Regions from separate parts of the Micromonospora sp. IBHARD003 genome, predicted to be linked through region 1. Evidence: riboswitches for the same ligand, from Rfam matches in the RefSeq annotation. Region 1 holds a riboswitch; each other region holds the start of a gene.
What was found. A riboswitch is a leader RNA that binds a small molecule or an ion and turns the genes downstream of it on or off. The one in region 1 is predicted to bind cyclic di-AMP.

Region 1 (4,190 bases):
CACCTGGCGGTTCGCGACCGAGCCGCTCAGCCTCGGCGGGCAGGAGATCGCCTCCGGCGACCCCGTCCTCGTGGTGCTCGCCGCGGCCGACCGGGACCCGGACCGCTTTCCCGACCCCGATGTGCTCGACCTGGCCCGCCGGGACAACCAGCACCTCGGATACGGGCACGGGATCCACTACTGCCTCGGCGCGCCCCTCGCACGGCTGGAGGGGCAGACCGCGCTGGCGACCCTACTGACCAGGTTGCCTGACTTGCGGCTTTCAGTGGATCCATCCGATTTGCGCTGGCGCGGAGGGCTGATCATGCGTGGATTGCGCACTCTGCCAGTTGAGTTCACGCGCCAAAAGATCTGACGTCCCATCAGTATCGTGACTTTCACGTGATCTCCCCTGCATCGACTTGTGACTATCGCTCGGATGCGGCTACGTTCACCGTCAACTCGGGATCCCCAGGTCCCCTGTCGTCACACGAAAGGCCCACGCATGCTCTCCGGGAATGGTCGACACCGCCGCCCCCGCCAGGCTCCCGCCCTCTTCGTCGCGGCAGGGGTGACAGGATCGGCGATCGCCATCCCGCTGCTCGGCGCGGGTGCCGCGTCGGCCGCCGACGCCGGTACCTGGGACCGGGTCGCGAACTGTGAGACCGGCGGAATGTGGAGCGCCGACCTCGGCAACGGCTTCTACGGCGGGCTGCAGCTTTCCCAGGAGGCCTGGGAGCGGCACGGCGGCACGGCGTACGCGCCGCGGCCCGACCTGGCGAGCCGCTCGCAGCAGATCGCGGTCGCCGAGAAGGTGCTCGCCGCGGAAGGCCCGTCGGCGTGGGAGAGCTGTGCCGCGGTCACCGGGCTGATCAAGGACTCGTCCTCGCCCCGGGTCGACCCCGGCGCCACGGGCCGGACGCTGGGCTCCCAGGGCGATGACGACGAGGTGGACGCACCCTCCTTCGGTGACGGTGCGGACGCGGTGAGGGCGGAGCCCCAGGCTTCCCCGTCGTCCGGCGGGGAGCAGCCGGGGCAGAACTCGTCCACGGGTGCCGAAGGGCAGACGATGCGCGAGGCGTCCAAGCCGGCCGGATCCCCGGCGCAGGACGCGCAGGGCAAGCAGGACGCGGACGCGTCCGATTCGGCCGACTCCTCCCAGGGTGTGAGCAACGGCACCGAGGCCGGTTCCGGCAAGCGCCGCGGCACCCCCGCAGAGGAGGGTAAGGCGGGCAATTCGGGCGATGAGTATGAATCCGGTCGTCATGCCTCACGGGGTGACGGATCGACACGGGATGCCGCCGGTGCGGTGGATGAGTACATCGTCCGCTCCGGCGACAGCCTCTCCTTGATCGCGGACGCGCACGAGGTGCCCGGCGGCTGGGTCGCGCTCTACAAGGCGAACGAGGATGTCGTCGGCTCTAACGCCAACTTCATCACTCCTGGCCAGAGCCTCGATCTCACCCCGGAGCAGGGGCAGTTGACGAAGCGGTAAGGGTGCTTATGTCCACTTCTGTGCAAGTGAGACATGAGTCTCTTCCGGTCAACTGACCCCGGATGCCCGCCAAGTAGGGCCATCCCACCTCTCACCTGCGAAAACGGACATCAGGCCCCGTCAGATATGGGTGATTTCTCCCCGATGTTCCTCCTTTGAACATCGGGGAGAGGTGTGTTTACGGTCTGACCGCTCGCCATCGCGGGCCCCGTCGACCGTCACGCCGAATCCTGCCGTCGGTCGTAGGGAACAGCCGTCGCGTCAAGCGCCGTAGGCAGGAGCGGGGGACCCAAGGTAAGTGCCGCAACGGCCCGATGAGCCCGATGAGGGTGGGCGGGAGCGGCTTGGGGTGAAGCCGCGCGCTAGGTCGCGCGGCCGGGCAACTCGTCTTCCGGTTCCGTCGGATGCCCAGTCCGACCGGAACGGGGGACACCCCATCGGCCCGAACCCGACAGCTCACCTCGCAGGCGTCGGTGAGGGGATAACTCCATGCTGCTTTCCGGCAAGGGCAAGCACCGCCGCCCGTCCGCGCGCACCGCCCGTATCGCCACCTACGCCGCCGGCGTCACCGGTGCCGCCATCGCCGCGCCGCTCATGATCTCGGGGACCGCCTCCGCCGCGACCGCCTCCGAGTGGGACGCCGTCGCCCAGTGCGAGTCCGGTGGCGACTGGTCGATCAACACCGGCAACGGCTTCTACGGCGGCCTGCAGTTCTCGGCCTCCACCTGGGCCGCCTTCGGCGGTACCGCCTTCGCCTCCACCGCCGACAAGGCCAGCAAGAGCCAGCAGATACAGATCGCCGAGAAGGTCCTGGCCGGCCAGGGCAAGGGCGCGTGGCCGCACTGCGGCGTGAACCTGTCCCGCGCCGCGTACACCGGTGGCGCCGCCGAGGCCGCTCCGAAGCCCGCCAAGACCAAGGCTGCCCCGAAGGCGAAGCCCGCCGCTCCGGCCCCGAAGCGCGCCGAGGCCCCGACCACCCGCTCCGAGCGTCCCGCCGCCCCGGTGAAGAAGGGCGACGGCGAGTACAAGGTGAAGTCCGGCGACACCCTGAGCCAGATCGCCGAGAAGCACAAGGTCAAGGGCGGCTGGCAGAGGCTGTTCGACCTCAACAAGGACATCGTCGACGACGCCGATGTGATCTACCCCGGTCAGCTGCTCCACCTGCGCTGACCCACCCCGCTCCGGGGCCCCCGCCCAGGGGACTCCCCGCCCCGGAACCAGGGAGATCCAGAGGGAACATCCCGGGTCTCTCCGCGGGCCGTCGCCCGGTGGACCCGGCGGACCACCGGGCGGCACACCCGCCCCTTCGCAGCACACCCGTCCCCCCGGAAACCCCGGCCCGGTGCAACTTCTCCGTAGTCCTTCGGGCACGGGAGGTTGCCCCGGGTCGGGGTTTCTGCCGCTTTGGCTTCCTTTTTCGTCCCACGGGCCGGGCAGCGGCCGGCCGATCCCCCCGGTCCGGTTAGGCTCATGTCGCAAGGCCGAAGCGACCCTGCACCGACCCCGCGCCGCACCTGTACCGCAGGTGCTTCGCATACGTCACTTTCAGCGCCACATCCCAGAAGGAGATGCTCGTGCCGTCCATCGACGTCGTCGTAGCCCGGGAAATCCTGGACTCCCGAGGCAACCCCACGGTCGAGGTCGAGGTCGGCCTCGACGACGGCAGCACCGGCCGTGCTGCTGTTCCCTCCGGTGCCTCCACCGGTGCGTTCGAGGCCATTGAGCTCCGTGACGGAGACCAGAACCGCTACATGGGCAAGGGCGTCGAGAAGGCCGTCCTCGCCGTGATCGAGCAGATCGGCCCGGAGCTCGTCGGATACGACGCCACCGAGCAGCGCCTGATCGACCAGGCGATGTTCGACCTGGACGCCACCGACAACAAGGCATCGCTCGGTGCCAACGCCATCCTCGGTGTCTCGCTGGCCGTCGCCCACGCCGCGTCCGAGGCCTCCGACCTCCCCCTCTTCCGCTACCTGGGCGGTCCGAACGCGCACCTGCTCCCGGTGCCGATGATGAACATCCTGAACGGCGGCTCGCACGCCGACTCCAACGTGGACATCCAGGAGTTCATGATCGCCCCGATCGGTGCGGAGTCCTTCTCCGAGGCCCTGCGCTGGGGCACCGAGGTCTACCACACCCTGAAGAAGGTGCTGAAGGAGCGCGGCCTGTCCACCGGTCTCGGTGACGAGGGCGGCTTCGCGCCGAACCTGGACTCCAACCGCGAGGCCCTCGACCTCATCCTCGAGGCCGTCAAGCAGGCCGGTTACGCGCCCGGCAAGGACATCGCCCTCGCGCTCGACGTGGCCGCCTCCGAGTTCCACAAGGACGGCGCGTACGTCTTCGAGGGCAAGGAGCGCTCCGCCGCCGAGATGACCGAGTACTACGCGGAGCTCGTCGACGCGTACCCGCTCGTCTCCATCGAGGACCCGCTGTTCGAGGACGACTGGGCCGGCTGGAAGATCATCACCGAGAAGCTCGGCAGCAAGGTGCAGCTGGTCGGCGACGACCTGTTCGTCACCAACCCGGAGCGTCTCGCCCGTGGCATCGAGGAGGGCGCCGCCAACGCCCTGCTGGTCAAGGTCAACCAGATCGGTTCGCTGACCGAGACCCTGGACGCCGTCGAGCTGGCCCAGCGCAACGGCTTCAAGTGCATGATGTCCCACCGCTCCGGCGAGACCGAGGACGTCACCATCGCCGACCTGGCCGTCGCCACCAA
Region 2 (4,190 bases), 2.4 Mb from region 1:
ACCGAGGCCGACCGGCCATGACCACACCCCGGCCGCGGGAGCTCCGACGTGAGAATCGCGAGGCCCACTCTCACGCCGAGAGCGAACTGCCATCCGACTTGTTGCTTCCCCCTTCGTCCATGGGCCATGCTCGCCATCACGACAGTCTGTACGTCCTGTACATTTTTCACCCATGAATGCAGCGCCGCATTCCGACGAAGGGGTACGCCTTGGACCGCCCTTACGCCCGTTACGTCCTGCCGGAGTTCAGCGAACGGACCACCAACGGCGTCCGCACCCTCGACCCCTACGCGAAGCTCCTCGGCGAACGGATCGTCTTCCTCGGCACGGCCGTCGACGACACATCGGCGGGTGATGTCGTCGCCCAACTCCTCTACCTCGAATACGCCGCACCCGAGCAGGACATCCACCTCTACATCAACTCCCCCGGCGGTCCCGTCAGTGCGATGACCTCCGTCTACGACACCATGCAGGTGGTCGGGTGCGACGTGGCCACGACCTGTCTCGGACAAGCGGCTTCGACCGCTGCCGTACTGCTGGCCGCCGGTACGCCCGGCAAGCGCATGGCGCTGCCCGGCGCCAGGATCGTCGTCCGGCAGCCCGCGCTGGACGAGCCCGTTCAGGGGCAGCCGTCCGACCTGGACGTCCACGCACGGGAACTGCTGAGGCTGCACGAGCAGATGGGGGCCATGCTCGTACGGCATACCGGGCAGAGCGACGAGCGCGTACGCACCGTGCTGGACCGCGACACGGTCTTCGACGCCGCCGGGGCGAAGGACTTCGGCCTGGTCGATCACATCATCACAAACCGCAAGGCGTCCGCGGCTTCGCCCGGAACGCGGTGAGCGGGCGGTGCTGCCGCCCGAGCTTCCTCCGCTGCCCGCCCTGACCCGCGCCGAAGGCGAGTTCATCGACCGCTATCTCGAAGTCGTCGACCAGCTGGGAAGGATCAACCCGGCCCGTGGCACCCATACCTACGGAGCGCTGCGCGCCGCACAGGCGCTGGCAGCGCAGGCCGTCGCCCTGCGGGACGCGCTCGCGCTGATGCACGCGCGCGGGGAAAGGGAATTGCACGCTGCCACGCTGGCCCGCGCCTTGCGCGTACTGGACGGCGAGCGGCGGACCGCGCGGATCACCGTCCCGCCGGAGTCCCCCCGTTGAGCCCGCGGCCGGGCCGTGGCCGTGCACCGGGACGCGGCCACGGCCCGGCCATCGCCGAAGGACGGCGTCCACCGCGCCGACGGCGGGACACACGCGTACGACTGGGTGTCGGCCAGGTGGCGTAGCCGGGGCCGGCGCACGGGGTCTGAGCAAGTTGCGTTCCCTCGTCGGCCATCTGGCCGAACGATCCGTTCCGCCGCAGGTACGACGCTCGTTACGCGGCCACTCCGACTGGGCCGAACGGGATCGTCCACCTGAATGGGCCAGCGGTGAGGAGCCTCACAAATCGTCGTTTCGACTCGGAATTCCGGCAGTTCGTGCGTCAAGATCCCTGGGACGACAAGCCCCCGCCACCACGGCGGGGCGGTCCGGGCGGACGCCGAGTCCTGCCGCCGCGCCGGATGTCTGGTCGACATGAGTGCTTCGGCAGGAGTGGAGGACCCAGCAGTACGGTCCGCGCCCAGTGGCCGGACCTTGGGGTGAAGCCGCTTCGTGCGGCCGGGCACCTTCGCCAGCCCGAACCCGACAGGTCATCCTTCTCAGGCGGCTGACGAAGGGTTGCGCATGACTGCGCAGACACACTGCCCGTCCCTGCTCTCCCGGACGGGTGCCGTCTCGGCGCTCACACTCGCCACCATGGGCGGCTCACTGCTCGTTCCAGGCGGCACCCCCGAGGCCCACGCCGCCTCCGTGTACGCGGCCAAGGCTCTCAAAGTCGCCGAGTCCAAGAAGGGTGCGCCCTACCGGTACGGCGCCACGGGCCCCAACCGGTTCGACTGTTCGGGTCTGGTCCTCTACTCGTTCCAGAAGGCGGGCAAGAGCCTGCCGCGCACCGCACAGGCGCAGTACAACCGCACACGCCATGTCCCGGCGTCCAGCCGCCAGCAAGGTGACCTGGTGTTCTTCCACTCCGGCGGGCAGGTCTACCACGTCGGCATCTATGCGGGCCGGGGACGGATCTGGCACTCGCCCAAGAGCGGCTCCGTGGTGAAGCTGAGCAAGATCTGGTCCAAGAGCGTCCGGTACGGGCGCGTGCGGTGACCTTCCGGGACATCCGGTAGGAGCGGTGTGCGGCCCCGTGGGAGCCTCCGGATACGCGCGCGGACACGGCGCATTGCGTCGCCGGTCCGGGCATCCACGGGGCACGGCCGGCGCCTCGTCCGACCGGCCCGTGCACATGACAGGATCCGCAGGATGTGCGTTACTCGTACCAAATGGGCGATGACGACACCCGCGCCTCGCGGGACGAAACGGAGCTGGAGCAGGCGGACCGCAATTTCGCCGAGCTTCTGCAGGAGCTTCGTGTCATCCAGACCGGCGTCCAGATCCTGTTCGCCTTCCTGCTGACCTTGGCCTTCACCGCCCGCTTCCCGTCCCTCGACTCCTTCCAGCGCGGTACGTACGTGACGACGCTGATGCTGGCCGTGCTGGCAGCGGCGCTGTTCACCGCACCCGCCGCGGTGCACCGGGGCCTCTTCCGCAAGGGCGCCAAGAAGGAGATCGTCTCCGTCTCCTCCCGCCTGGCCGGGATCGGTATGGCCGTGCTCGCCCTGGCGCTGACCTCGGCGGTACTGCTGGTCGTCGATGTCGTGCACGGCACGCCCGAGGGGATCGTCGCCGCCGCGGCGACCCTGTTCGTGTGCACGCTGCTGTGGGGCGCTCTGCCCTTGGCGCTTGCACTCAGGCTGGGCCGGCGGGAGCGCCCGGACGGCCAACGGCAACGGCCCGACCGCTGACGTCCGTACGGCACCGGCGTTCATGTCCGTATCGGTGACACCGGCCCTCAGTCCGGGTCCCCGAGTGGAGCGGGTGCCCAGGGCAGGGCGATCCAGACGGTCTTGCCGCCCTCCGGAGTGGGGGCCACCGACAGCTGCCCGCCGTGCTCGGCGGTGAGGGTGCGGATGATCACCATTCCGCGGCCGTTGTCCTGCTGGACCGCCGCGGGCAGCCGCTGCGGCCAGCGCGGATGGCTGTCGGTGACGCCGATGCGCAGCTGCTCGTCCCGCTCCAGCCGCAGGCCGACGGTGAACGTCGGCGACTGCCCGAAGGTGTGCTGGACGGCGTTGGTGGCCAGCTCGGAGACGATCAGGCGTACCGTGTCCGCCATCTGGTCCTCCCCCGGAAGACCCCATTCGGTGAGGACGCCGGAGACGTATCTCCTGGCCGTGGAGACCGAGGCGGGATCGCTCGGCAGAGTGACGGATGCTTCTTGGTGGTCTGCCATGGCGAGCTGTCCCTTTCCCACGGGGGCCGCAGGACGACACGGGACGGCACGGAGCGGACGGTGTGCCGGCGCGTGGCCTCGTTTGCGCTGAACGCCAGAGTGCCACCGTCTGTGCCGCCTCCGGCGGCGATCCGCCCGGATGTGCAGACAACTGTCGCCCGAAGCAGTGAACTCTGCTACGCGAGACCGTATTTGGCCGCGCACCGGGGCAACCGCTGTCTACGGCCCGGCTCTCAAGCGCGGCGGCCGGGCGGTGGTTCGGCGCCCCGGCCCGGCCATCGGCTCGAACGGCGCCACCGGGGCGGCCCGTTGGCCGACCGCCGGGGCCCCCGCGGGCCGTCCGGCGTCCGTACGGGCTCAGCGGGACGGCGCGTTGCGCAGGATGACGCCGACCGCCTCCTCGATCCGGCGGTCCGTGAGATCGGCCCGCGCGGTGAGTCTGATCCGCGAGATGCCGTCGGGCACGGACGGCGGCCGGAAGCAGCCGACGGCCAGACCCCCGGCCCGGCAGTCCGCGGCCCAGCGCACGGCCGCATCCGGCGACGGCGCCTGGACGGAAACGACCGCGGCGTCCGGGCGGGCGGCCGTCAGCCCGGCGTCCGTGAGGCGCGCGTGCAGCGTCGTCGCCACCTCCCGGGCGCGCTCGGCCAGCCCCGGTTCGCGCTGCAGCAGCCGCAGACCCGCCAGCGCAGCGCCCGCCGCGGCCGGCGCGAGCCCGGTGTCGAAGATGAACGTCCGTGCGGCATTGACCAGATGGCTGATGACCCGTGCGGGACCGAGCACCGCTCCGCCCTGGCTGCCGAGG
Region 3 (4,190 bases), 2.8 Mb from region 1:
AGGGCGCGAAGAAGCGGTAGTACTTGGACTCGTCCGAGACCTGCTCGTAGAAGCTGACGAGCCGCTCGGCGTCCTGTGTGGTGATGGGCCGGATGCGCGCGGTGCCACCGTCGCGCAGCACCACGTCGGCTTCCCAGTGGTCGGGGTAGGCGTGATCCGACGGGGTCTGCATGGGCCAAGACTACGGGCCGGGCCCCGGTCGCGAAGCCCGGAACGCGGGTGCAGGCTGAGGTCACCCGGGCGCCCGGGACCGGCGTCTCCCGCGGGCCCGGGAAAGGGACATCGGGTCGGCGCCCGGCTGCCGGGCACTCCGCACATCATGAGAGACTGGTCTAGACAACCGCTAGGACTTGAAGGGCATCACCATGGCTGAGCGCCGCGTCAACGTCGGCTGGGCCGAGGGCCTGCACGCCCGCCCCGCTTCCATCTTCGTCCGTGCCGCCACGGCCTCCGGCATCCCGGTGACCATCGCCAAGGCCGACGGCACCCCGGTCAACGCCGCTTCGATGCTGGCGGTGCTCGGCCTCGGCGCGGAGGGTGGCGAGGAGATCGTGATCGCCTCCGACGCGGACGGCGCCGAGGTGGCGCTGGACCGGCTGGCGAAGCTGGTCGCCGAAGGGCTCGAGGAGCTCCCGGAAACCGTCTGACCGGCCGGCCGCGGCCGGTGCGGCCACGCGCACCGGCATCGCGGCGCACTGCCGGAAACCGGGACATCAGAAAAATCGGCGGCGCCCCGCGTAATTCATGGCAGGCGATTCACCGCGATAACCCTCATGATCCTCATGGACCTGAATTTTCCACGGCGCAATCTCGCCGCATTTCCATGGCGGGCACTTTCAGGGTTGGTCAGGATCACCGCACCCAGGCGGCCTTCTTTGTATACGGCGCCTTTGTTAACAGCGGACACTCGCCGTGTTTACGGCTTGTTGCGAACCCTTCACGGCCCTGCGCGGCGGAATACGCAATCGGTGCGCCCCGGTCGTCCGCTCGGCGTGCAGCGCGGTCAGCGCACGCGCCCGCTCCACGTCACCCCGGGCCACCGCGTCCACGATCGCGCCGTGCTCGGACCAGCACTCCACCGGCTGCGCCGGCTGCTCCACCACATACATCCAGGCGATCTTGTGCCGGAGCTGGGTGAGCAGCGAGACGAGGGCGGGGCTGTCGGACGCCTGCACCAGCGTCTCGTGGAACCAGCCGCCCAGCGACCGCAGATCCTCTCCCTGACCCCGGCGGGCCCGCTCCTGGCCGAGTCTGACCAGGCCGCGCAGCACCTTGAGATGGGCCTGCGTCCGCCGCTGCGCGGCCCGGGCCGCGCCCAGAGGCTCCAGGATCATGCGGACTTCCAGGAGATCCGCGGCCTCCTGTTCGGTGGGCTCGGCGACACACGCGCCGGCATGCCGCCGCGACACCACGAAGCCCTCCGACTCCAGGGTGCGCAGCGCCTCGCGGACGGGGACGCGTGAGACGCCGTAGCGGCCCGCCAGCTGCTCCTCGGCGAGCCGGCTGCCGCGCTCGAAGACACCGGACACGATGTCGTCGCGGATTGCCGTGCACACCGAACGCGCAGGAATGCGCATACCGAACCTCCGCTTTAATCCGCACGAAACCCGATCGGACGACGTCTGTCCGGTGACTCTATTCCAATGGGCCGGAATTTCCGATGGCCTCCACCACTTCATGGATATCTTTTGGCCGGAAAATGCCGAAGGCCCCGCCGGTAAGATGACCGGCGGGACCTTCAACCGCTATTGCTGCGGGCCGTGCGAGTGCGTCAGACCTTGACTCCGTGGCCGCGCAGATACGCGACCGGGTCGATGTCCGATCCGTAGTCGGCGCTCGTGCGGGCCTCGAAGTGGAGGTGGGGGCCCGTGGTGTTGCCGGTCGAGCCGGACAGGCCGATCTGCTGGCCCGGGGTGACGCGCTGACCGACGGAGACGCCGATGGACGACAGATGGCCGTACTGGGTGTACGTGCCGTCGTGCATCTTGATCACGACGTTGTTGCCGTAGGCACCGCCCCAGCCCGCCTCGACCACGGTGCCCGTGCCGACCGCGACGACCGAAGTGCCGGACGCGGCGTGGAAGTCGATGCCGGTGTGGCTGCCGGAGGACCAGACGGCACCGCCCGCGTGGTAGTCGGTGCTGACGTACGACCCGGCGACGGGCAGGTTGTAGGTCATCAGGCGCTTGCGCTCGGCCTCACGGGCGGCGCGCTCCTGGGCGTCACGGGCGGCCTGGACCCGGATCTCCGCCTTGCGCTTCGCCTCGGCCTCGGCCCTGGCCTGCTCGGCGGCCAGATTGGCCTCTTCCTGCTGGACGTCGGCCTGGGCGCCGACCTGCTCGGCGAGGGTGTCATCGGCCACGATCACCTGGTTGAGACCGGTGTCCTCGACCGAGACGCTGTCCGTGTCGGCCGCGAGGGCCGGCGAGGCGAGAGCGCCGACGACGCCGGTGGTGGCGATGGCCGCGGCTCCGGCGATACCCGCACGCTTGCGCAACAGCCGGCTCGGACCACGATGCTTCCCGGTGGCACGGGTGAACGCCATGTAGTGGCTTGTCCTTTCCTTCCTTCTCGCCTACCGGGTTAGCTGACGGGTTCGGAGCAGGAAGGTCTCCTACGGATCCCCTCCACGCGTGAGCGCGAAGGCGTTCCGATTCACCCCAGGGGACATATGGGTCCCCGGCTCCCCAGGCTCGCGCCCGACGGGGACTCGGCGATGACTGTCCGATGCCGCGGGTGCGGCAGATGCATCCAACGGACAGCGCAGAAGACGCTAAGCCGATCTTCTTCCAATCACCAAACGGACACGCGTTTTTGTCGCGCATGCCACAGGTCAGACGGGTAGCCTCACCAACAAAACGGACATACGAAAGGGCCCCGTTGACACATCGCCAACGAGGCCCTTCCCGGGCACCTCACCGCTCGGGCGGTCAATCAGCCTGTGACAACCGTCACTTCACCGATCCCGAGGGCCCTGACCGGCTCTTCGATCTCGGCCGCGTCCCCCACGAGCACCGTGACAAGCCGGTCCACCGGGAAGGCGTTGACGACCGCGGCCGTCGCCTCGACGGTGCCCGTCTCGGCCAGCCGGGCGTACAGCAGCCCCTGGAAGTCGTCCGGCAGGTCCTGCTCGACCTGGTCGGCCAGCGTGCCCGCGACCGACGCCGCGGTCTCGAACTTCAGCGGGGCCACACCGACCAGGTTCTGTACGGCGACGTCCCGCTCCGCGTCCGTCAGCCCCTCGGCGGCGAGGGTGCGCAGCACGGTGAACAGGTCATCGAGGGCGGGGCCGGTGTGCGGGGTGTCCACCGAGCCGCTGATCGCGAGCGTCGCCGCGCCCGTGGCGCCGCCCGGGGCCGAGGGGGCGGCGGAGCGCAGCACCTGCGCGAAGGCGCGGACACCGTAGGTGTAGCCCTTCTCCTCGCGCAGGACGCGGTCCAGGCGCGAGGTGAGCGTCCCGCCCAGGCAGTACGTGCCGAGGACCTGGGCCGGCCAGACGCTGTCGTGGCGGTCCGGACCGATACGGCCGATGAGCAGCTGGGTCTGGACCGCACCGGGACGGTCGACGATGACCACACGGCCCGTGTCGTCCGCGGTGATCGGCGCCATGGGACGGTGCTCGCCCGCGCCGCCGGTCCAGGCCCCGAGCGTGTCGGCCAGCACGGCGTCCACGTCGACACCGGTGAGATCCCCGACGATCACGGCGGTGGCCGATGCGGGCCGGACATGGGCCTCGTAGAAGGCCCTGACGGCCGCGGAATCGATGCGCTCCACGGTCTCCTCGCTGCCCTGACGGGGCCGCGACATGCGCGACGACGCCGGGAACAGCTGCCTGGAGAGCTCCTTGGCGGCCCGGCGGGCGGGATTCGCCGTCTCGTGCGGGATCTCGTCCAGGCGGTTGCGCACCAGCCGCTCGACCTCGCTGTCCGCGAACAGCGGCGCCCGCAGGGCCTCCGCCAGCAGACCGAGGGCCTTGAGCAGCCGGGAGACCGGCACCTCGAGGGAGACACGGACGCCGGGGTGGTCGGCGTGCGAGTCGAGCGTCGCACCGCAGCGCTCCAGCTCCGCGGCGAACTCCTCCGCCGTGTGCTTGTCGGTGCCCTCGGAGAACGCCCGGGCCATGATCGTGGCAACGCCGTCGAGGTCCTCGGGCTCCGCCTCCAGCGGAGCGTCGATGAACACCTCGACGG
Region 4 (4,190 bases), 550 kb from region 1:
GAGCCGGTGACCGGAGCGGCTGCCGTGTGCCGCCGCCTGGGGTACGGTCACGAGAGGGCCCCCGGTGACCATCGCCTCCGCCAGGACCTGGTCCGGTTGGCCGACGGCGACTCGCCCCGCGGCGCGGCTACGGCCAGCCTGGGTGGGGCGCGGTACCGTCCGCGATCGTGGTCGGACCGGCAGGAGAACAGTCGTGGCATACAACGCAGGCGACGAAGGACCCCGGCGCAACCGCGGCCGTGTCCTCGTCATGCTGCTGCCCTGGCTGATGATCGTCGTCGGAGTGGTCTTCGATCTGTTCACGCCCGAGGCGTACCGCGCGTCGCCGCTCTTCGCCGCCGCTCCGCTGCTCGCCGCCCCCTTCTACTCCTGGCGCGGCACCCTGCTCGCCATGGTCACCAGCGTGCTGACCGTGCTCGGTCTGCACATCTACAACGGCACGGTGGGCCAGGTGCCGGCGACGACCGAGGTCCTGACCGTGCTCACGGTGTCCGTGGTCGCCCTCTACATCAACCGGGTGCTCCGCCGCAGCGGTGAACGCCTTGCCTCCGCGCGGGTCATCGCCGAGGCCGCCCAGCGCGCGGTCCTCCCCACGCCCGCCGAGCGGATCGGTGGCCTGCAGGTCGCGGCCCGGTACGAGGCGGCGCAGGCGGACGCGTTCATCGGCGGGGACCTGTTCGCGGTACAGGACACGCCGTTCGGTGTGCGGCTGGTGGTCGGGGACGTACGGGGCAAAGGGCTGGACGCGGTCGAGACGGTGGCCGTGCTCCTCGGGGCGTTCCGCGAGGTGGCCGACGAGGAGTCCGCGCTGGAGGGGGTCGCCCAGCGACTGGAGCGGGCGCTGGCGCGTGAGGGTGCCCGGCCGCACGGACTCGACGAGGTCGAGGGGTTCACCACGGCCATACTCGCCGAGATCCGGCACGGCGAGGGGCGCGTCCGGGTGGTCAACAGGGGCCATCCGCCGCCCATCGTGCTGTACGCGGACGGGGCTCTGGACCTGCTGGAACCGAGCCAGAACGCGCTGCCGCTCGGCATGGGGGAGCTCGCCCACTGGCCGGACCACGCGGACGAGGCGCCCTTTCCTCCCGGGGCGACGCTGCTCCTCTACACGGACGGTCTGACCGAAGCCCGGGACGGGCACGGCACCTTCTACGATCCGCAGGAGCGGCTCTGCGGCCGTATCTTTCCCGGGCCGGACGGGCTGCTGGACGCGCTCGTCGCCGATGTGCGGCGGCACACCGGCGGTGGCCTGACGGACGACATGGCGCTGCTGGCGGTCGGCCGGCCCGGTGTGCGGCAGCCGGCGCGGCGCCGGACGATGCCGGTGGTGTCCTAGGGGTTTCATGGGCACGTGGGCACGTGGGCGCATGGGCGTGCTCCGGGCGCCGTGCCCGATCCTGCGGGTACGGATGCATGTACGGAAGGTGATCGACGCGCAGCCCTTCCCCTCACGTGTGACGTGCCATCAGAAATTCAACCGTGAACATTGAGGTGTGAGGGGCGGTCAAGTCGCACGACTCGCCCGCAATCCGGCTGATTTGTCCCCACTGAGATTCATTAACGATCAACGGGAACGGCTTGGAATACGGCCTCGGTGTCTATTAACGTTCGATAACGCAGCGCGGTCGTCCCAGCCGCCGCAAGAGGCGGCACCGTGCGCATGCGCCGAATCCCGCAAGGGAACCGGGGAACCACCAATTGGGGTGAATCGGGTGCTTCGTCGTGCCCGTAGGAGACCTTCCTGCTCCGAACCCGTCAGCTAACCCGGTAGGCGAGAAGGAAGGAAAGGAGCACGCCTCCGTGGCGTCAAACGAGCCTGCCCTCCAGGAGTTTCCCACCACCGAGTGGCCTCCGACCGCCGAGTGGAACCTCTCCTCCGGGGCGGAGGAATGGAACCCCACCGAGGAGACCGTTCGTCCGGTCCGCGGCAGGCACCGCGTCGCCAAGCAGCGCAACGGACTCGCGCGCAGCTCCACCGTCCTCGGCGTCGGGGTGATCGCCGCCGTCGGTGCGGGTGGCATGGCCACCGCCCAGGACAAGCCGGCGGTATCCATCTCCCTGCCGGACACCATCACGGACAATCTGCCGGACGCCGCGTCGCTTCCCGGGGTCGGCGACCTGATCTCGGACGATTCCGACGAGCAGGACGATGACGCCAATGCCCGGCCGCTGACCGCGCAGCCCGTCTCCGACACCGCCACACAGGCCGGCTCCCAGCAGGGCAACGCGGGTGAGGCCCTGCGTGCCCGGATCCTCCAGCAGGCCGAGCAGCAGCAGGCCGAAGTCGAAGCGGAGGCCACGAACGCGGCCGAGCAGGCTGCCGCCGTGAAGGCCGCCGCGGATGCCAACAAGCAGCAGTCGGCGGCCGAGGCCCAGGCCGCGGAAGCGAAGCGCGAGGCCGAAGAGGCGAAGCGGAAGGCCGAAGAAGCGGCGGAGGCCGAGCGGCTCGCCAAGCTGGCCGCGAGCTACTCGCTGCCGACGTCCTCGTACACCCTCACCTCCACGTTCGGCGAGGCCGGCTCCATGTGGTCGTCCGGCTACCACACCGGACTCGACTTCGCGGCCCCCACGGGAACGCCTGCCAAGGCCGTGCACGGAGGGACCGTCAAGTCCGCCGGCTGGTCGGGGGCGTACGGGTACCGCATCGTGCTGGAGCTCGAGGACGGCACCGAGATCTGGTACTGCCATCTGTCCTCGATGACCGTCGGCGCGGGCCAGAGCGTCGCGACCGGCGAGACCATCGGGCGTGTGGGCGCCACCGGCAATGTGACCGGTCCGCATCTGCACCTCGAGGTGCACACGTCGGGCGGCGACGGGGTGGACCCGGCGGCATGGCTGCGGGGCAAGGGCCTCAGCCTCTGATCCCGGCCTGAAGTCCCGGAAGCCCTGGAAGACGGACCCTAAGCCATCCCCTAAGCCGACCCTAAGCCCGGTAGGGGTTGTACCCCTCGTAGTCCCTGTGTGGCGGCGGCACCCGTACGCGGCCCGTCGCCCTGGCGGCATGCGTCAGAGCCGGGGACGCGATGTGCCTGCGCTGCCAGAGGTGGTGGAGCAGCTCCTGCTCACGGGCGATGAAGTCGGGACCCGCCGTGCCTTGGTAAGCCCGGTGGCGGAGGAAGGCGAGCGAGGTCGCGAACGCCTCGTACTCCGACACGGCGCGGGCCGCCATGCCCCCGTGGGCGCGGTTGACGAGATCGCGGGCCATCGTGCGGGTCTGCATCGAGGACAGGGCCTGTGGCTCGGCGGGGGAGAGCCAGCCTGCCGCCGCGTACGCGGGAAGCTGGGCCGCGACCGTACGCAGCTCGCGTTGCCGGGTCCAGACCGCCAGCCAGGTCAGCAGGGCGAAGGCAGGCACCATGACGGCCCCGTACACCGCGTAGAAACCCCAGGGGCCGAAGACCGCCGAGCCGTTCCACAGGGCGTGCGCCCCGATCGCCAGGGTGAGGCCGAGCAGAGGCAGCACGGTCCTGCGCAGCCGGCGGCGCCGGGCGGTGAGCGCGGCGGCACCGAATCCGATGCCCGTGAGCACGGTGAAGAGCGGATGCGCGAACGGCGACATCACGATCCGTACGAAGAAGGTCGCCGCCGTGACGGACGCGAAGCCCGAACGGCCGAACTCCTGGTCCTCGAGGAAGGCGTTGCCGAGATAGAGGACGTTCTCGGTGAAGGCGAAACCGGTCGCGGTGAACCCGGCCACGACGACGCCGTCGACGATTCCGGTGAAGTCCCTCCTGCGGAAGAGGAAGAGGAGCAGCACGGCGGCCGCCTTGGCGCTCTCCTCCACGACGGGAGCGATGACCGTGGCGCCGATCGTGTCGGCCGACGCCGGATCGGCCGTCGCGGTCGCTATCCACTGGGTCGCGAAGGAGTTCGCGATGATCGCGACGAGCGCGGCGGCGCAGGCGCCCCAGGCGAAGGAGAAGAGAAGGTTCGGCCACGGGCACGGCTCGACCCGGTCCAGCCAGCGGAACGCCGCCATCAGCAGCGGCACCGGCAGGAGAGCGAGGCCGAGGCCCACCAGGAAGCCCTCGGTGCCGGTCTGCTCGCGGACCAGTGCCAGGATGACCAGGCCGCACAGGACCAGCAGGGTGATCACGGCCCAGGCGCGCACCGCCGTGTTGCCCCAGAGGGAGCGGCGCGGCTTGTAGCGCCAGCGCGCACGCTCCGGCACGGCGTCGAAGAGCACGTGC

Region 2: another riboswitch for cyclic di-AMP. It lies ahead of ACTWOL_RS04580 (C40 family peptidase); the one in region 1 lies ahead of ACTWOL_RS15295 (transglycosylase family protein).
Region 3: another riboswitch for cyclic di-AMP. It lies ahead of ACTWOL_RS27810 (M23 family metallopeptidase); the one in region 1 lies ahead of ACTWOL_RS15295 (transglycosylase family protein).
Region 4: another riboswitch for cyclic di-AMP. It lies ahead of ACTWOL_RS17745 (M23 family metallopeptidase); the one in region 1 lies ahead of ACTWOL_RS15295 (transglycosylase family protein).

The regions. Positions count from the first base shown of each region.
Region 1 is NZ_JBWBBX010000001.1:3,448,238-3,452,427, reverse strand. Features, by position in the region: gene ACTWOL_RS15305 (cytochrome P450 family protein) at 1-355, shown strand, start outside; gene ACTWOL_RS15300 (transglycosylase family protein) at 485-1,474, shown strand; cyclic di-AMP (ydaO/yuaA leader) riboswitch at 1,731-1,959, shown strand; gene ACTWOL_RS15295 (transglycosylase family protein) at 1,964-2,644, shown strand; gene eno (phosphopyruvate hydratase) at 3,049-4,190, shown strand, end outside.
Region 2 is NZ_JBWBBX010000001.1:1,072,009-1,076,198, forward strand. Features, by position in the region: gene ACTWOL_RS04570 (ATP-dependent Clp protease proteolytic subunit) at 177-845, shown strand; gene ACTWOL_RS04575 (hypothetical protein) at 853-1,161, shown strand; cyclic di-AMP (ydaO/yuaA leader) riboswitch at 1,571-1,722, shown strand; gene ACTWOL_RS04580 (C40 family peptidase) at 1,726-2,202, shown strand; gene ACTWOL_RS04585 (DUF6328 family protein) at 2,376-2,897, shown strand; gene ACTWOL_RS04590 (ATP-binding protein) at 2,945-3,385, opposite strand; gene ACTWOL_RS04595 (8-amino-7-oxononanoate synthase) at 3,743-4,190, opposite strand, start outside.
Region 3 is NZ_JBWBBX010000001.1:6,258,158-6,262,347, reverse strand. Features, by position in the region: gene ACTWOL_RS27825 (bifunctional acetate--CoA ligase family protein/GNAT family N-acetyltransferase) at 1-172, opposite strand, end outside; gene ACTWOL_RS27820 (HPr family phosphocarrier protein) at 366-647, shown strand; gene ACTWOL_RS27815 (GntR family transcriptional regulator) at 894-1,577, opposite strand; gene ACTWOL_RS27810 (M23 family metallopeptidase) at 1,772-2,545, opposite strand; cyclic di-AMP (ydaO/yuaA leader) riboswitch at 2,558-2,726, opposite strand; gene ACTWOL_RS27805 (M16 family metallopeptidase) at 2,935-4,190, opposite strand, start outside.
Region 4 is NZ_JBWBBX010000001.1:4,000,718-4,004,907, reverse strand. Features, by position in the region: gene ACTWOL_RS17750 (PP2C family protein-serine/threonine phosphatase) at 194-1,336, shown strand; cyclic di-AMP (ydaO/yuaA leader) riboswitch at 1,654-1,789, shown strand; gene ACTWOL_RS17745 (M23 family metallopeptidase) at 1,801-2,862, shown strand; gene ACTWOL_RS17740 (PrsW family intramembrane metalloprotease) at 2,924-4,190, opposite strand, start outside.